Regions from separate parts of the Pseudomonas sp. GW821-FHT07F01 genome, predicted to be linked through region 3. Evidence: riboswitches for the same ligand, from Rfam matches in the RefSeq annotation. Region 3 holds a riboswitch; each other region holds the start of a gene.
The links. A riboswitch is a leader RNA that binds a small molecule or an ion and turns the genes downstream of it on or off. The one in region 3 is predicted to bind cobalamin.
Positions count from the first base shown of each region.

Region 1: another riboswitch for cobalamin. It lies ahead of AC07R1_RS08035 (CbtB domain-containing protein); the one in region 3 lies ahead of AC07R1_RS04690 (TonB-dependent receptor).
Region 2: another riboswitch for cobalamin. It lies ahead of AC07R1_RS00960 (TonB-dependent receptor plug domain-containing protein); the one in region 3 lies ahead of AC07R1_RS04690 (TonB-dependent receptor).

Region 1 covers NZ_JBWKQO010000002.1:411,393-416,285, forward strand. Annotated here, with positions in the region: gene cobN (cobaltochelatase subunit CobN) at 1-105, opposite strand, end outside; gene cobW (cobalamin biosynthesis protein CobW) at 109-1,179, opposite strand; cobalamin riboswitch at 1,278-1,489, opposite strand; cobalamin riboswitch at 1,631-1,856, shown strand; gene AC07R1_RS08035 (CbtB domain-containing protein) at 1,953-2,141, shown strand; gene AC07R1_RS08040 (CbtA family protein) at 2,153-2,854, shown strand; gene AC07R1_RS08045 (cobalamin biosynthesis protein) at 2,851-3,264, shown strand; gene cobM (precorrin-4 C(11)-methyltransferase) at 3,347-4,093, shown strand; gene nfuA (Fe-S biogenesis protein NfuA) at 4,266-4,850, opposite strand.
Region 2 covers NZ_JBWKQO010000001.1:222,319-227,211, reverse strand. Annotated here, with positions in the region: gene AC07R1_RS00970 (arginine N-succinyltransferase) at 1-844, shown strand, start outside; gene AC07R1_RS00965 (arginine N-succinyltransferase) at 894-1,967, shown strand; cobalamin riboswitch at 2,184-2,387, shown strand; gene AC07R1_RS00960 (TonB-dependent receptor plug domain-containing protein) at 2,540-4,465, shown strand; gene AC07R1_RS00955 ((2Fe-2S) ferredoxin domain-containing protein) at 4,477-4,893, shown strand, end outside.
Region 3 covers NZ_JBWKQO010000001.1:1,039,912-1,044,804, forward strand. Annotated here, with positions in the region: gene AC07R1_RS04670 (TetR/AcrR family transcriptional regulator) at 1-272, opposite strand, end outside; gene AC07R1_RS04675 (hypothetical protein) at 400-663, opposite strand; gene AC07R1_RS04680 (lipoprotein) at 882-1,223, shown strand; gene AC07R1_RS04685 (DUF7693 family protein) at 1,233-1,532, opposite strand; gene AC07R1_RS04690 (TonB-dependent receptor) at 1,703-3,853, opposite strand; cobalamin riboswitch at 3,964-4,168, opposite strand; gene AC07R1_RS04695 (NAD-dependent epimerase/dehydratase family protein) at 4,532-4,893, shown strand, end outside.

The DNA of each region.
Region 1 (4,893 bases), on a different contig from region 3:
GGAATCGCCGCTGCACAGGATCACCAGCTCGGCGGGGGTTTGTCCCAGGTCGGCAATGTTGTCATCCGACACGAAACCGCCGGGCTGGGTCCTGAGCAGGTGCATGGCTTAGACGCTGAGTGCGGCGCGCAGTTGCGCTTCGAGCTGGGCGGCGTCCAGTTCCTGGCCGATCAGCACCAGGCGCGTGGTACGGGCCTCGTCGGCGCCCCACTTGCGGTCGAAGTGCTTGTCGAAGCGCGTGCCCACGCCTTGGATCAGCAGGCGCATCGGCTTGTTGGGGATGGCGGCGAAACCCTTGACCCGCAGGATGCCGTGCTTGACCACCAGTTGGGTCAGGGCGTCCAGCAGCAGGCTTTCGTCGGCCTGGGGCAGCTCGATGGAGATGGAATCGAAGGCGTCGTGATCGTGGTCGTCGTGATCGTCATCGCCGTCATGGTGATGGTCGTGATGGCTGTGGCGGCCGTCGATGTGTTCCTCGGAACCGGCACCCAGGCCCAGCAGCACATCCAGGGGCAGGCGACCGCTGCTGGCTTCGATGACCTTGACCGCCGGCGGCAGCTCCTCGGCCACTTCCAGGCGCACCTTGGCCAGGTCTTCGGGGCTGATCAGGTCGGTCTTGTTGAGGATCACCAGGTCGGCGCTGGACAGCTGGTCGGCGAACAGCTCATGCAGCGGCGATTCGTGGTCCAGGTTGGGGTCGAGCTTGCGCTGGGCGTCCACTTGATCGGGGAAGGCGGCGAAGGTGCCGGCGGCCACGGCCGGGCTGTCGACCACGGTGATCACCGCATCGACGGTGCAGGCACTGCGGATTTCCGGCCACTGGAAGGCCTGGACCAGAGGCTTGGGCAGCGCCAGACCGGAGGTCTCGATGAGGATGTGGTCCAGGTCGCCACGGCGCGCCACCAGTTCGCGCATCACCGGGAAGAACTCCTCCTGCACGGTGCAGCACAGGCAACCGTTGGCCAGCTCGTAGACTCGGCCGCTGGCCTCTTCCTCGGTGCAGCCGATGGCGCATTGCTTGAGGATTTCGCCGTCGATGCCCAGCTCGCCGAATTCGTTGACGATCACCGCAATGCGCCGGCCCTGGGCATTGTCCAGCATGTGCCGCAACAGGGTGGTTTTGCCCGAGCCGAGGAAGCCGGTGACGATGGTGACGGGAAGTTTGGCCAGTGTTTTCATCGGATGCCCTTTGGCAAAAGGAGGCGGGCAAACGGGACGAGAACCGCAACGCCGGGCGCGCGGAGATTTCGCCACCGGATCACCCCGCCCGGTTGTAGTGAGAATCTTGGATCGAGGCAGGTCTCCTGGCTGAGGGCTTGCCAGTCGTCGGACCGGCGATTGCTGCGCCTTCCCACCGGCGTCGTCGACACCCATGCAGTGGCCTTGCAGCAATCGAACCCTTCACAGTTGCGGGGGCAGCCGCGGCATCGACCGCGTTCCCTTCTTAGCTTCGACCCGTGGCCGAAGAACCTCGAAAGCGCAAGGCTACGCAGAGCCAGGGGGACGGTCAATCGACAATGCGCCCGTAGCAGCCGGCTTGCCGGCGAAAGAGCCATTGAACCTTGCACGAGCACGGCGCACACCTGCGCAGCGGTCACGGCAATTGACGCCCCTGCCCCGCCCATGATCTCCTACACACCTTGTTACGGGTGCCCCTTACAGGGTGAAACGGGAAACCGGTGAATCACGTGCTTAACTAAAAAGCCGTGGCCAGTCCGGTGCTGCCCCCGCAACGGTAAGCGAGCGAAGTGTCAGATCCACTGTGCCAAGGCATGGGAAGGCGACACTTGCCGGCACGGCATGACACAGCCCTGCCCCTCGCAAGCCCGGAGACCGGCCCGCAACACTTACATAACAACCCGCGGTGGGCGGGCGCTGTTGCAAACCCTGCGTGGCCATCACGCGGGGTTTTCCTGCGCCTCTACCCCGCTGACACTCCAGAGGGAAGCGCCATGTCGATCATCAGCAGCACCAGCCACTCCGCCAGCACGACCTCCACCCTGAGCCAGCGCCTGGTGGCCGCCATCGGCGCCTCGATCCTCGGCGCGTGCCTGGTGTACTTCGCCGGCTTCTCCCACATCGAGGCGGTGCACAACGCGGCTCACGACACCCGCCACAGCGCCGCCTTCCCTTGCCATTGAGACCTGCCGACATGATCAAGCGTATCGCGCAAACCGCAGGTTTCACCGGCCTCTTGGCCGCCCTGCTGCTGACCCTGCTGCAAAGCTTCTGGGTCGCCCCGTTGATCCTGCAGGCGGAAACCTATGAAAAGGCCCCCGCGGCCGAAGTCCATGAGCACGCCGAAGGCGCCATGGCCGTCCACAGCCACGATGCCGAAGCCTGGGAGCCGGAAGACGGCTGGCAGCGCGTGCTGTCCACCACCGGAGGCAACCTGGTGGTGGCCGTGGGCTTCGCCCTGATGCTGGCCGGCCTCTACACCCTGCGCGCGCCGAACCGCACGTCCCAGGGCCTGCTCTGGGGCCTGGCCGGCTATGCCACCTTCTGCCTGGCGCCGACCCTGGGCCTGCCGCCGGAACTGCCGGGTACCGCCGCAGCCGACCTGGCACAGCGGCAGATCTGGTGGGTCGGCACCGCCGCCTCCACCGCTGTGGGCATTGCCCTGATCGTGTTCGCCCGCAACTGGCTGCTGAAGATCCTGGGCGCGGCCATCATCGCCGTACCCCACGTGATCGGCGCGCCGCAGCCGGAAGTGCATTCGATGCTGGCCCCGGAAGAACTGGAAGCGCAATTCAAGATCGCCTCGCAGCTGACCAATGCGGCCTTCTGGCTGGCCCTCGGGCTGATCAGCGCCTGGTTGTTCCGGCGCAAGAGCGCGGGCCAGTACTCGGCATGATCGAAGTGAGCGCAGCGCCGACCCTGGTGGTCGGCCTGGGCTGCCAGAAAGGCTGCCCGGTGACCACGCTGCGCGCCTTGCTCGACCAGGTCCTGGCGGCGCACCAGTGGCAGGCCCGGCAGGTCCTGGCCCTGGCCAGCATCGACCTCAAGCGCAACGAACCCGGCCTGCTGCAACTGGCGGAGCAACTGGAACTGCCGCTGACCTGTTTCAGCAGCGGCCAGCTCGCCCCCTTTGCCCTGCGCCTGAGCCACCGCTCGCAAATCGCCTTCGAACGTACCGGCTGCTACGGCGTGGCCGAAAGTGCCGCCCTGGCCCTGGCCGAACAGCTGTCACCCGGCCCGGCCACACTGCTTGTTCCCCGGCAAAAATACGCCCAAGCCACCCTGGCATTGGTCGCCGCCCGGTAGAATCCCCGATAATTCCCGCCTTCGATCATGAGCAATCTTCATCTGAAGCACGGCTCCCGACCTTTTTTCACAGGACACAGCCATGACTGTCTATTTCATCGGCGCCGGCCCCGGCGACCCGGAACTGATCACCGTCAAGGGCCAGCGCCTGATCCATCGTTGCCCGGTGATCATCTACGCCGGCTCCCTGGTCCCCCAGGCAGTGCTCGACGGGCACCGCGCGGAGCGGGTGATCAATAGCGCCGAACTGCACCTGGAGCAGATCATCGAGGCCATCAAGCAGGCCCATGCCCGGGGCCAGGACGTGGCCCGGGTGCATTCCGGCGACCCGAGCCTGTATGGCGCCATCGGCGAGCAGATCCGCTGCCTGCGGGAGCTGGGCATCCCCTTCGAGATCATCCCCGGGGTCACCGCCACCGCCGCCTGCGCTGCCCTGCTGGGGGCCGAACTGACCCTGCCGGACGTCTCCCAAAGCGTGATTCTTACCCGCTACGCGGACAAGACCGCGATGCCTGCCGGCGAGGATTTCGCCAGCCTGGCGGCCCACGGCGCCACCATGGCCATCCACCTGGGGGTCAATCACCTGCCGAAGATCGTTGCCGAGTTGCTGCCCCACTACGGCGCAGACTGCCCGATTGCAGTGGTGCACCGCGCCACCTGGCCGGATCAGGACTGGGCCCTGGGAACCTTGGCGGACATCGTCGATCAGGTGGCGGCCAAGGGTTTTCGGCGCACGGCACTGATCCTGGTGGGCCGGGTGCTGGCCACGGATGCATTCAGCGAATCGTCGCTGTACCGCGCCGGGCACGCACATCTCTACCGCCCTTGACTCCCTTTGCGGGAACTGGCTTGCCAGCGAAGGCGATCTGGGAATTGGTACAAGACTCTAGGGCCCTTTCGCCGGCAAGCCGGCTCCTACGGAGGCTTTGGGGGGAGCTGGCTTGGGGGCATAAAAAAACGGCGCTCACGGGGCGCCGTTTTTTCAAGTCGCAGCGAACGCCTTAGTAGTAGGCGTTTTCTTTCTGCGTGTGGTCGGTGACGTCACGTACGCCCTTGAGCTCCGGAATGCGCTCGAGCAGGGTGCGCTCGATGCCTTCCTTCAAGGTCACGTCGGCCTGGCCGCAGCCCTGGCAACCGCCGCCGAACTGCAACACGGCAATGCCGTCCTCGACCACGTCGATCAGGCTGACCTGGCCGCCGTGGCTGGCCAGCCCCGGGTTGATCTCGGTTTGCAGGTAGTAGTTGATGCGCTCGTTGACCGGGCTGTCGGCATTGACCATCGGCACCTTGGCGTTGGGCGCCTTGATGGTCAGCTGGCCGCCCATGCGGTCGGTGGCGTAGTCGACCACCGCATCATCGAGGAAACCTTCGCTGAAGGCGTCGATGTAGGCGGTGAAGCTTTTCAGGCCCAGGGCCTTGTCTTCGGGTTTCTCTTCGCCCGGCTTGCAATAGGCGATGCAGGTCTCGGCGTACTGAGTCCCTGGCTGGGTGATGAAGATGCGGATGCCAATCCCCGGGGTGTTCTGCTTGGATAGCAGATCAGCCAGATAATCGTGGGCGGCGTCGGTAATGGTTATGGCGCTCATGGTGGTTCCTCGCAGACGTGGGCGCAGTTTACGCCAATCCAAG
Region 2 (4,893 bases), 820 kb from region 3:
CTATTTCCTGGTGCTCGAGGACCTCGACAGCGGCCAGTTGCGCGGCTGCTCGGACATCCTCGCCACTGCCGGTTTTGCCAGCCCGTTCTACAGCCTGCGCAACCGCCCGTTCATCAGCAGTTCCCGGGAGCTGAACATCCAGCACGGGGTGCCCACCCTGTCGCTGTGCCACGACCTCAGCGAACAGACCCTGCTGCGCAGCTTCCATGTCGACCCGCCGCTGGGCGGCACGCCACTGGCCCAGCTCACCTCCCGCGGGCGGTTGCTGTTCATCGCCGCCCACCCCCAGCGCTTCGCCGACAGCTGCATCAGCGAGATCGTCGGCTACAGCGACGCCAACGGCGAGTCGCCGTTCTGGCAAGCCGTGGGCCAGCACTTCTTCGACCTGCCCTATGTCGAGGCCGAGCGCCTGTGCGCCCTGCAGGGCCGCGGCTTTCTCGCCGAACTGATGCCCCAGTACCCGCTGTACATCCCGATGCTGGCGCAGGCGGCCCAGGACTGCATCGGCCAGGTTCACCCGGATGCCCGGGAGGCCTGCCAGATCCTGATCGACGAAGGCTTCGCGCCGACCCAGTACGTCGACCTGTTCGATGCCGGGCCGACCCTTCAGGGGCGCAGCCACCAACTGCGCTCGATCGCCCAGAGCCGGGTTGCCACCAGTTACCCCAGCCCCCAGAGCGGCCAGGGCCAGCAGTGGTTGCTGAGCAACGAGCGGCTGCAGGGCTTTCGCGCCATAGTCGCGGCGCTGGACACCGCCCCGGGCGCTGAAATCGGCCTCGACCCGGCCATGTTCCAGGCCCTGCAACTGGCGCCGGGCGAGCCGGTACGGAGCGTTGCCTTATGAACCGGCCCCTGTTGCCCCCCTGCCCGGCGTCATTGCCAGGAGCCCGCCAATGATCGTCCGTCCGATCCGCGTCACCGATCTGCCGGCGGTCTTGAGCCTGCTCGAAGGCAGCTGTCGCGAACTGAACAACCTGTCCACCGACCCCGAGCGCCTGGCCCATCGGGTGCGCTGGGCGCAGCGAGCCTTCGCCAACCAGGTGGAGCGGGCCGATGCCGACTACCTGTTCGTCATGGAAGATGACGAGCAGCAGGTGATCGGGGTCTGCGGCCTGAGCGGCGCCATCGGCCTGCGCGAGCCCTGCTACAACTACCGGGTCGGCACCACCCACGGCAGCGCCCCGGTGCTGGGCATCGAAAAGCACATCCCGACCCTGTTCCTGTGCAACGAGATGACCGGGCAGTCGCTGCTGTGCTCGCTGTTCCTGCGCCGCGATCACCGCCAGGGCTACACCGGCCGCCTGCTGTCCACCGCGCGCCTGCTGTTTGTCGCCGAATTCCCCCGGCTGTTCGGCGACAAGCTGGTGGCCGAACTGCGCGGCCAGCTCGACAGCCAGGGCCGCTCGCCGTTCTGGGACAGCCTGGGGCGGCACTTCTTCAAGATGGGTTTCCAGCAGGCCAATCGCCTGTCCAGCCACGGCAGCAAATCCTTCATCGCCGAACTGATGCCGCGCCAGCCGCTGTACACCTGCCTGCTCAGCCCCCAGGCACAGGCCGCCATCGGCCAGGCCCACGCCAGCACCGAACAGGCGGTGAGCATCCTGCGCGACGAAGGCTTCAGCCATCAGGGCTGCATCGACATCTTCGATGGCGGGCCGCTGATCGAGGCCGAGGTGGCGAAGATCCGCAGCGTGCGCGAAAGCCAGACCCTGCCCCTGCTGGTGGGCACTCCGGACGCACAGGCGCCGGTGTGGCTGATCCACAACCGGCGCCTGGAAAGCTGCCGCATCACCGCCGCCCCCGGGCGCCTGGTTTCGGGTTGCCTGCTGGTGGACCGGCTGACCGCCAAGCGCCTGCAACTGCAGCCGGGCGACTCGGTACGGGCGGCGCCGCTGCTGGCCTGCGAGTCACGCACGGCCCTGCACGCACAGCGGCACCTGGCCCCGCAAAGCGCCCTGCTCCTGTAGCCGCTGCCGCAGGCTCGGGCCGCGTTCGAAAGAACGGCCCGCAGGGGCGCGAAATCTCAAGACCGCTGAGGTGCTCGACATGAGACTGCCAAGCAAGGCCCTGCGGGCCTTTGCGCAGCCTCGCGGGCTCGGCAGCGGCTACAGAGGCGTCAGGGCGATGAATCCGGTAACACCTGGCGGCAGGCGCAACGTTGACGAACGCCGGGGCGGATGTTCATATGCCGCCCAGTTTCAGGTGCCTCCTGCCGCCGTGCAGGAGGTGAAACGGGAAACCGGTGCGCCCCTTTTCGGGCAAGTCCGGTGCTGCCCCCGCAACGGTAAGCGAGTGCTGCATTCAACAGGCCACTGTACCCAAGGTATGGGAAGGCGAATGCCGCCAGACTCGCAAGCCCGGAGACCGGCCTGTGACGTCTGTTTGGCAATCCTGCGGTGGGCGGGCATGGGCCGGTATGGTCGCGTGCCCGTGGCCGATACCCTCTCCTGCGTGCTTCCCGAAGACACTTTCGAGAAGACCAACAATGACAACACCTGACACTTTGCCTGCACGCGACTGGCGTGCACCTCGCCGCACCATGAGCGGCGCCCTGCTCGGCTGCCTGTTCAGCCCCCTGCTGCTGGCGGACGACAGCCCCCTGACGCTGGACCGGCAATTTGTTTCCGCCCCCTCGGTGGAGTCCACCACGGTGGCCGAAATGGCCCGGTACGGCAGCAAGGTGGAGATCATCGACCGCCAGCAGATAGAACGCGCCGGCCCCAGCAGCGACATCACCCGGGTCCTGCAGATGTACGTGCCGGGGCTGTATGTGGCGCCCAAGAATGGCCCCTTCGACTACGGCACCTACTCCCTGCTGGGCGGGCGCAACGACGACACCCTGATCCTGCTGGACGGCGTGCGCCTGAACAACCGCCTGTACGGCGGCCTGTACCTGGATACCCTGCCGGCCAACGCCATCGAGCGCATCGAGGTGCTCAAGGGTGGCCAGAGCCTGCTGTTCGGTACACAGGCGGTGTCCGGGGTGATCAACATCGTCACCCGCAACCCGCAGACCCGCGACGTCTCCGGCGAGGTCAACCTGGGCCTGGACAGTTTCATGGGCAGGAGCGGCGACGCCCGCGCCGAGCAGATCCTCAGCAACGGCCTGGGCGAGCTGGGGCTGTTGGCCTATGTCAGCCACAACGTCTCCGATGGCTACCAGCCATTTCGCAACAGCGCCTACAACGCCAACACCCGGGACAAGAAACGCAGCTATGAAGTGACCACCTTCGGCGCCAAGGCGATCCAGGGCCTTGGCGACGCTTCGCGGCTGGAACTGTTCTACCAGTACAGCGACGCCAACCTGGATTTCGCCCGCCCGGTGAACAACCGGAAAACCACCAACGACCGCATCCAGCAGATCGCCACCGCGACCTTCGAGCAGCGCCTGGGCGAAGGCTTCAGCTACTTCGTCAAGGGCCATGTCAACGACTGGGACACCCGCTACACCAGGATCGACAGCCTCGACGACGCCAGCCTCAAGGTGCGCAACCACAACGACTACTGGGGCTTCACCGACTGGGGCCTGCAGGCCGAGGGCAAGGCCGAGCTGGACGGCGGCCACGTGCTGGTATTGGGCACCGACAACCAGTGGTTCAAGGGCCAGGACGACGTGCTGAAGATCGATAACAAGCAGGCCCAGGCCAATGCCCTGTACACCCAGCTGCGCCCGGTGTTCGACGCCCTGCCCGACTGGCACCCGAGCCTGGGCGTGCGCCACGAGAAAATCAGCGGCGGCGAGAGCGCCACCGTGGGCATGCTCACCTCGCTCTACGACCTGACGCCCCACTGGCAACTGCGCGGCCAGTACGGCAGCGCCTTCAAGCTGCCCAACGCCGAGCAGCTGTACGCCAACGAGGACTACGAAAAAGGCAACCCCGACCTCAAGCCGGAAAAGAGCCTCAATGCCGAGCTCGGCCTGGACTACAAGGGCAGCCTGCTGGCCGGCGAATTCAACGCCAGCGTCAGCGCCTTCCACCGCAAGATCGACGACCTGATCACCCTCGACGCCAACGATGTCTGGAGCAACGGCCAGGGCCGGATCAAGGTGCGCGGCATCGAACTCGACGGGCGCTGGCAGTTCAGCCCGCAGTGGACCCTGCAGGCGGACATGACCCGCAACCTGGTGGAGTCGCGCAACGGCGTGACCCTGAGCAACATCCCCGGTTTCTTCGCCCGTTCGCGGCTGGGCTTCGAAGCCCCGGACCGGATGTGGGGCGTGGGTGGCGCGGTCCGCTACATCGGCCAGATCGACAGCCCGAAGAACGTCGACTACGGCCACTATTCGGTGGTCGACGCCGATGCCTATCGCTACCTGGATACGGCCCAGCAGCACCGCCTGAGCCTGCTGGTGGAGAACCTGTTCGACCGCGACTACAGCACCAGCATGACCAGCAGCTCGCCCTCGGTGGACAACCTGGGGCGACCCTTCACCACCGAAGTGCGCTACACCTACCGCTTCTGAGGCCGACCGACATGCATGAGAACTATCAACGGGTGCTGTTCGTCGGCCCCGGCCTGCACGGCGGCGCCCTCGGCGAAGCCTTTCGCAAGGAGCTCGAGGCCCTGCGCGGCGACGGCGCCGACACCCGGGTGATCGACACCCTGGACGGCTTCGACAGCCTCTGGGCGGCGCTGGGCGAAGCCCTGCCCGAGGACGGCGCGAAGCTGCTGGTGGTGGACCTGGAACCCAGCTCCGACAGTGCCTACCTGGACTGGCTGCGCGATGAGCTGGGGCGCCTGGCCCAGGCCCACCCCCAGGCACCGCGGCTGTGGATCACCGCCCAGGCCCTGGGCCGGCGCGGGCTGGACGCGGCCCTGGCCTGCGCCAGCATCGGCCAGCGCGAGCGCCACCTGGCCTGCGACAACGTCAACGCGGTGCAGAGCGACCCG
Region 3 (4,893 bases):
CGGTGCGCCAGGTGCTCGCTGATCAGGCCGCGCAGGGTCGCGACAGGTTCGTCCTGCTCCGGCTCGATGGCCTCGACGATGCGATTGAGCACCGTTTCGGCATGGTCTTCCATCATCTGCAGCAGCTTGTCCCGTGTGCCGCAGAAGCGATGCAGCGTGGCCTTGCTGACGCCAGCGGCCTCGGCCAGTTCCTTGAGTGTTGCCCGCGGGCGGTCGACGATGGCCAGGGCCAGCGCCTTGATAAGTCGTTCCTCTTGGGCAGTCAGGGACATCAGTGGGCCTCGGATCAGTGTGGGCCGGGCATGGTGTCGAAGCAGCCGAAGGCTTCAATGAGCATGACCGGTTTTACAAAAAAGGTTTCAAATGATGCGATTCTAGCTCATCTGAGGCCAAAAAGTTTCAATCCTCCCCAAGGACTTGGGCCGGATCCCCTAGCCATGTCGCCAGCACCCGCCGGTCCAGCTCTTCCCAGTCGGCCATGCCCAGGACCCGGGTGGTGTTCAGACCACGCAGGTAGCCACGCAATTGATAGGCGGCGATCCGCAGGCTTTGCGGGTCGGCGCTGCTGTCACCCAGCACCTGTTCGTACTCCACCAGGTAGTCCGCCACCCGCTCACGGAATTCCGGGAGGACGGCGTCGCGAATCAAGTCAAAGGTGCGCATGGGGAAATCCTTTTTTTAGTTGTAGTCGGGCTGCCGGGCAGTCTGCCCGGGGGGCAACTATCGGTTCAAGTAATAGTGACAATCAAGCAACGCAAGTTCTGCTTTGGGCGCCAACCATGGACAATCGCCCCCGACCCAAAACCATGACCGCAACGGCAGCGCCCGTGACGCTGAACCGTTGCGCACCGAACCAGGCTGTACATTTTCAGGACTTACCGATGCGCCCTCTATTTGCTCCCGCCATGACCCTGGCCACCTTGCTGCTGGCCGGTTGCGCCACCGCGCCCAACGACCCGACCCTGGTCATGCAGACCCGGAAAACCCCGGCCGAATATGCCGAGTGCGTGGTGCCCAAGCTGCAAGGCAACGCCCAGAGCCCGACGGTTTCCCAGACCCAGCGCGGTTTTCGCATTGTCGTTGCCAGCAAGGTGGCGGCAGACAACGTACTGGAAGCCTACAAGGCGCCCAATGGCGGCAAGGTGTTCCTCTACGAGCGGCACTTGCTGGCCTCCAGCTTCGCCCCGTCGAGCTTCGAACGCGCGGCCCAGGAATGCCTGTAGCCAGCCGTGTTAAACCGCCTCTTTCAGTAACTTCTCGATCTGCGCCAGCTCCCAGGTACTGAGCAGGCTCACCGGGTCGGTGCCGAAGCGTTGCCGCGTATCGAGCTGCCAGACATCGCCTTCGGCGCTGCGGCAGCTCTGGCAGTGATGCAGATGCCGGCCATCGAAATCCAGCAGCAACTGCCAACCCTCGATATCCACCTGCACCTGGCCAGCGCCCGAATGGCTGGCGCTGGGCCGTAGGGGGTAAACGCCAAGGGCGGCATCGCGCAGGCGCTGGCAGACATCTCGGGCATTCAGGCAGGGCATGGGGCTCTCGCGGGCAGTGCAGGGACAAAGGCGCTCAGCATATCCATCGACTGCGTGGGTGCAAGTGCCGATTGGTCGCTGTCCGACGCTGGCCCGGGCCAGTGGCTGGCGAACTCACTGCACGCCTTAAATGGCGCCGCAAAGCCCAGGGCCTTGCGGCAACCCCTCGATCAGAAGCTGTAGTCGGCGGTGACGAACAACGAGCGCGGTTCACCCATCAGCCATTGCTGGCCGCTGTTCTGTTGCGCCGCGGCATAACGCCGGTCCAGCAGGTTTTTCACCTGCAGGCCCAGGCGCACATCGGGCAGGGCCTGCCAGCCGAGGTTGGCATCCAGCACCGTGTAGCCGGGTACATCGACGCTATTGGCGGTGTTGGCATAACGCGCATCGACGTAGCGCAGGCCCATGCCGGCTTCCAGGCTCGGAGCCAGGGCCTTGTTCAGCCACAGGTTGGCGGTGCGTCGCGGCACGTTGGTGGGGCGATTGCCGGCCCGGGACACCGCTTTGCCAGAGACCACCTCATCGAAGTCATCGTACTCGGCACGCACCACCGAGGCGTTGGCCGAGACTTGCCAGCCGTGATCCAGGGCCAGCTCCAGCGAGGTTTCCAGGCCGTCGGCGGATTGCTGGCCGACCTGCTGCGCCAGGCGGGTCACCGGATCGGTGGTCAAGAGCTTTTTCTTGACGATGTGGTAGGCCGCCAGGGTCCATTCGCCACGGCCGTTCCAGAACTGCTGCTTGAGCCCGAACTCGGTCTGCTTGGCTTCGGTCAGGTCCATCTGCAACTGGCTCGGGTTGAGGCTGATCAGGTTGCTGACCCCGTCTTCACTGGTGGAGTACTGGCCGTACAGCGACAGTTGATCGGTGACCGCGAACACCAGGCCGGCGCGCCAGTTGCCGCCGGTGAGGCTGCGATCGGTGCGGGTGCCGGCGCGCAGATCACTGCGATCGATATGGTTCTGGTCGCGGCGGATGCCGGTCACCAGCGACCAGCGCTCCGACAGTTGCAGGCGGTTTTCCGCAAACAGGGCGAAAGTGCGGGTGCTGCTGTCGGTCTGGGGCGAGAAGGGCGAGCGGCTCTGGAAGTAGCCCGGTGCCGGGTTCCACGGGTCGATATAGTCGCTACCGATATCCTTGTAGGGCGAGTTGTTGGCCACGCCGAAGCGAATCCTGTTGTACTCCAGGCCGACCACGGTCCTGCTGTCCAGGCCGAACAGCGAGTGGTTGAAGGTGAAGCTCTGGCGATCGCCGATCTGCTCCTGATCGTGCTTGATCTCCAGGTAGTCGCCGCGCAGCAACTGCTCCCGGGAGCTGACCCAGTTGTAGGCTTCGGCGTTGCGCCAGTGGCGGCGGCTCTTGATGTAGTAGAGCTGGTTGCTGGCGCTGAGGTTGTCGCTCAGGGTCCAGTCGGTGTTGAGCCGGGTCCATTCGTCGTTGTAGCGCTGCACGGCGTTGCGCAGGTTGTAGTTCTTGTCCCGCAGGCTGTCGCGGTATTGGCCGGCAATCAGCGGCGTGCCGAAATAGCTGGCGGGTTCGCTTTCACCGCGTTCATGGGCCAGGGTGAAACCGAGGTCGTCGGTGGCTTGCCAGCGTAGCGCCGCGCTGAGTGCCAGGCTGCGTGACTGGCCCTGGTCGACCCAGCCATTGCTCTGCTGCTGGTTCAGGGTCAGGCGGTAGCTCAGGGTGTCGGTCAGCGAGCCGCCGCTGTCCAGGCCCAGTTGCTGGCGATCATGGGAGCCATAGCCCAGGCGCAGGCGGTTGTGGATCTCACCGTCGAAGGGCTTCTTGGCAATCACGTTGATCACCGCGCCGGTGGCGCCTTCCCCGTACAGCACCGAGGCCGGGCCGCGGATCACGTCGATGCGCTCGACCATCCACGGGTCCACCGGGAAGGTCTGGCTGCCGGCGCCGGTGTACAGGCGCGCGCCGTCGAACAGGGTCATCACCGAGGAGTGCCCGGTAAAGCCGCGGGCCGACAGTGCGGTATTGCCGTTGCCCGGGGTGGCGATGCTGGTGATGCCGGGGGAGCGGGTGACGGCATCCTGCACCGTGAGGTTGTTGCGGTTGCTGATGGCGTCGTTGCCCAGGCTGCTGGTGCTGGCCGGAGTCTCCAGGGCCGTGAGGTTCAGCCGCGAGCCGGCGGGCAGGGGCGTGTCCAGAGAGGTTTGCGGGGCGCTGGAGACTCCGCTCACTTGGGCCTCGGGCAAGACCAGGAAGGTTTTCTGTTCAGCCTGTGCCAGGGCCGGGCAGGCCATGCAAGGCAGGAGGGTGAAACACAGCGAGGGGCTCGCCAGGTGTTGCAGCAAGGAGGTGCGGGACATGCGATTCCTACTACTTGTAAGGAATGAATGAATCCCGGAGGGAACAACGCATAGGGAATCGCGGGCAGCCGCGCCCACGAAAACCGGACTGCGCCCGCCCACCGCGGGGTTGTCAAACGAAGTGGCAGGCCGGTCTCCGGGCTCGCGAGGGTCATGAGGCATTCACCTTCCCATGCCTTGGCACAGTGGTCTGTCGAATGCTTCGCTCGCTTACCGTTGCGGGGGCAGCGCCGGACTGATCATCGAAATGACGCACCGGCTTCCCGTTTAACCCCATGCACGGCGGCATGGGACACCTGAAACTGGCGCGCATATGAGCACTGCCGAGCCCTTGCGTCAATGGCATGTGGCCAGCTACGGCGGCGGTTTCAGCGCTTTATGCTGGGAAAGTCAATATATTGACCTATTTTTCCTGGCGCTTAAATAATCGACAAATATCGACGCATTATTGACGATTTTGCTTTTCTGACCCAGTATGTCGGCGCTGAGCGATTGATTATCTTGAGTTTTTTTTTGACGCCAAAGCTCTGAACTCTGCTCCGAAAAAAGGCGAAACAGCCTATGGGGCAGAGCAGCCAAACAAAACATGATGGCCAGGATGGCAAGTAGCCAGGGCTGATCCGTTGGCTGTGCTAGCTTCAGACGGCGTAGCCGCGATTTTTCTCTTTGGAATGATCTATGTCTGCCGAACGGATACTGGTTACTGGGGGCGCTGGTTTTATCGGTTCTCACCTCGTGGATGCACTGCTGGCCAAGGGTTATGCGGTGCGGGTTCTGGACGACCTTTCCACGGGCAAGGTCGGCAATCTGCCCATGGGCGATGCTGGCCTGGAACTGCTGGTGGGGGATGCCGCCGATGCGGCACTCCTGGCGGATGCCGTTCAGGGCTGCGATGCCGTGGTGCATCTGGCTGCTGTGGCGTCGGTCCAGGCTTCGGTCGAAGACCCGGTGGCCACCCACCAGAGCAATTTCATCGCCACCCTGCGCCTGTGCGAGGCGATGACCGCGGCCGGTATCCGCCGCGTGGTGTTCGCCTCCAG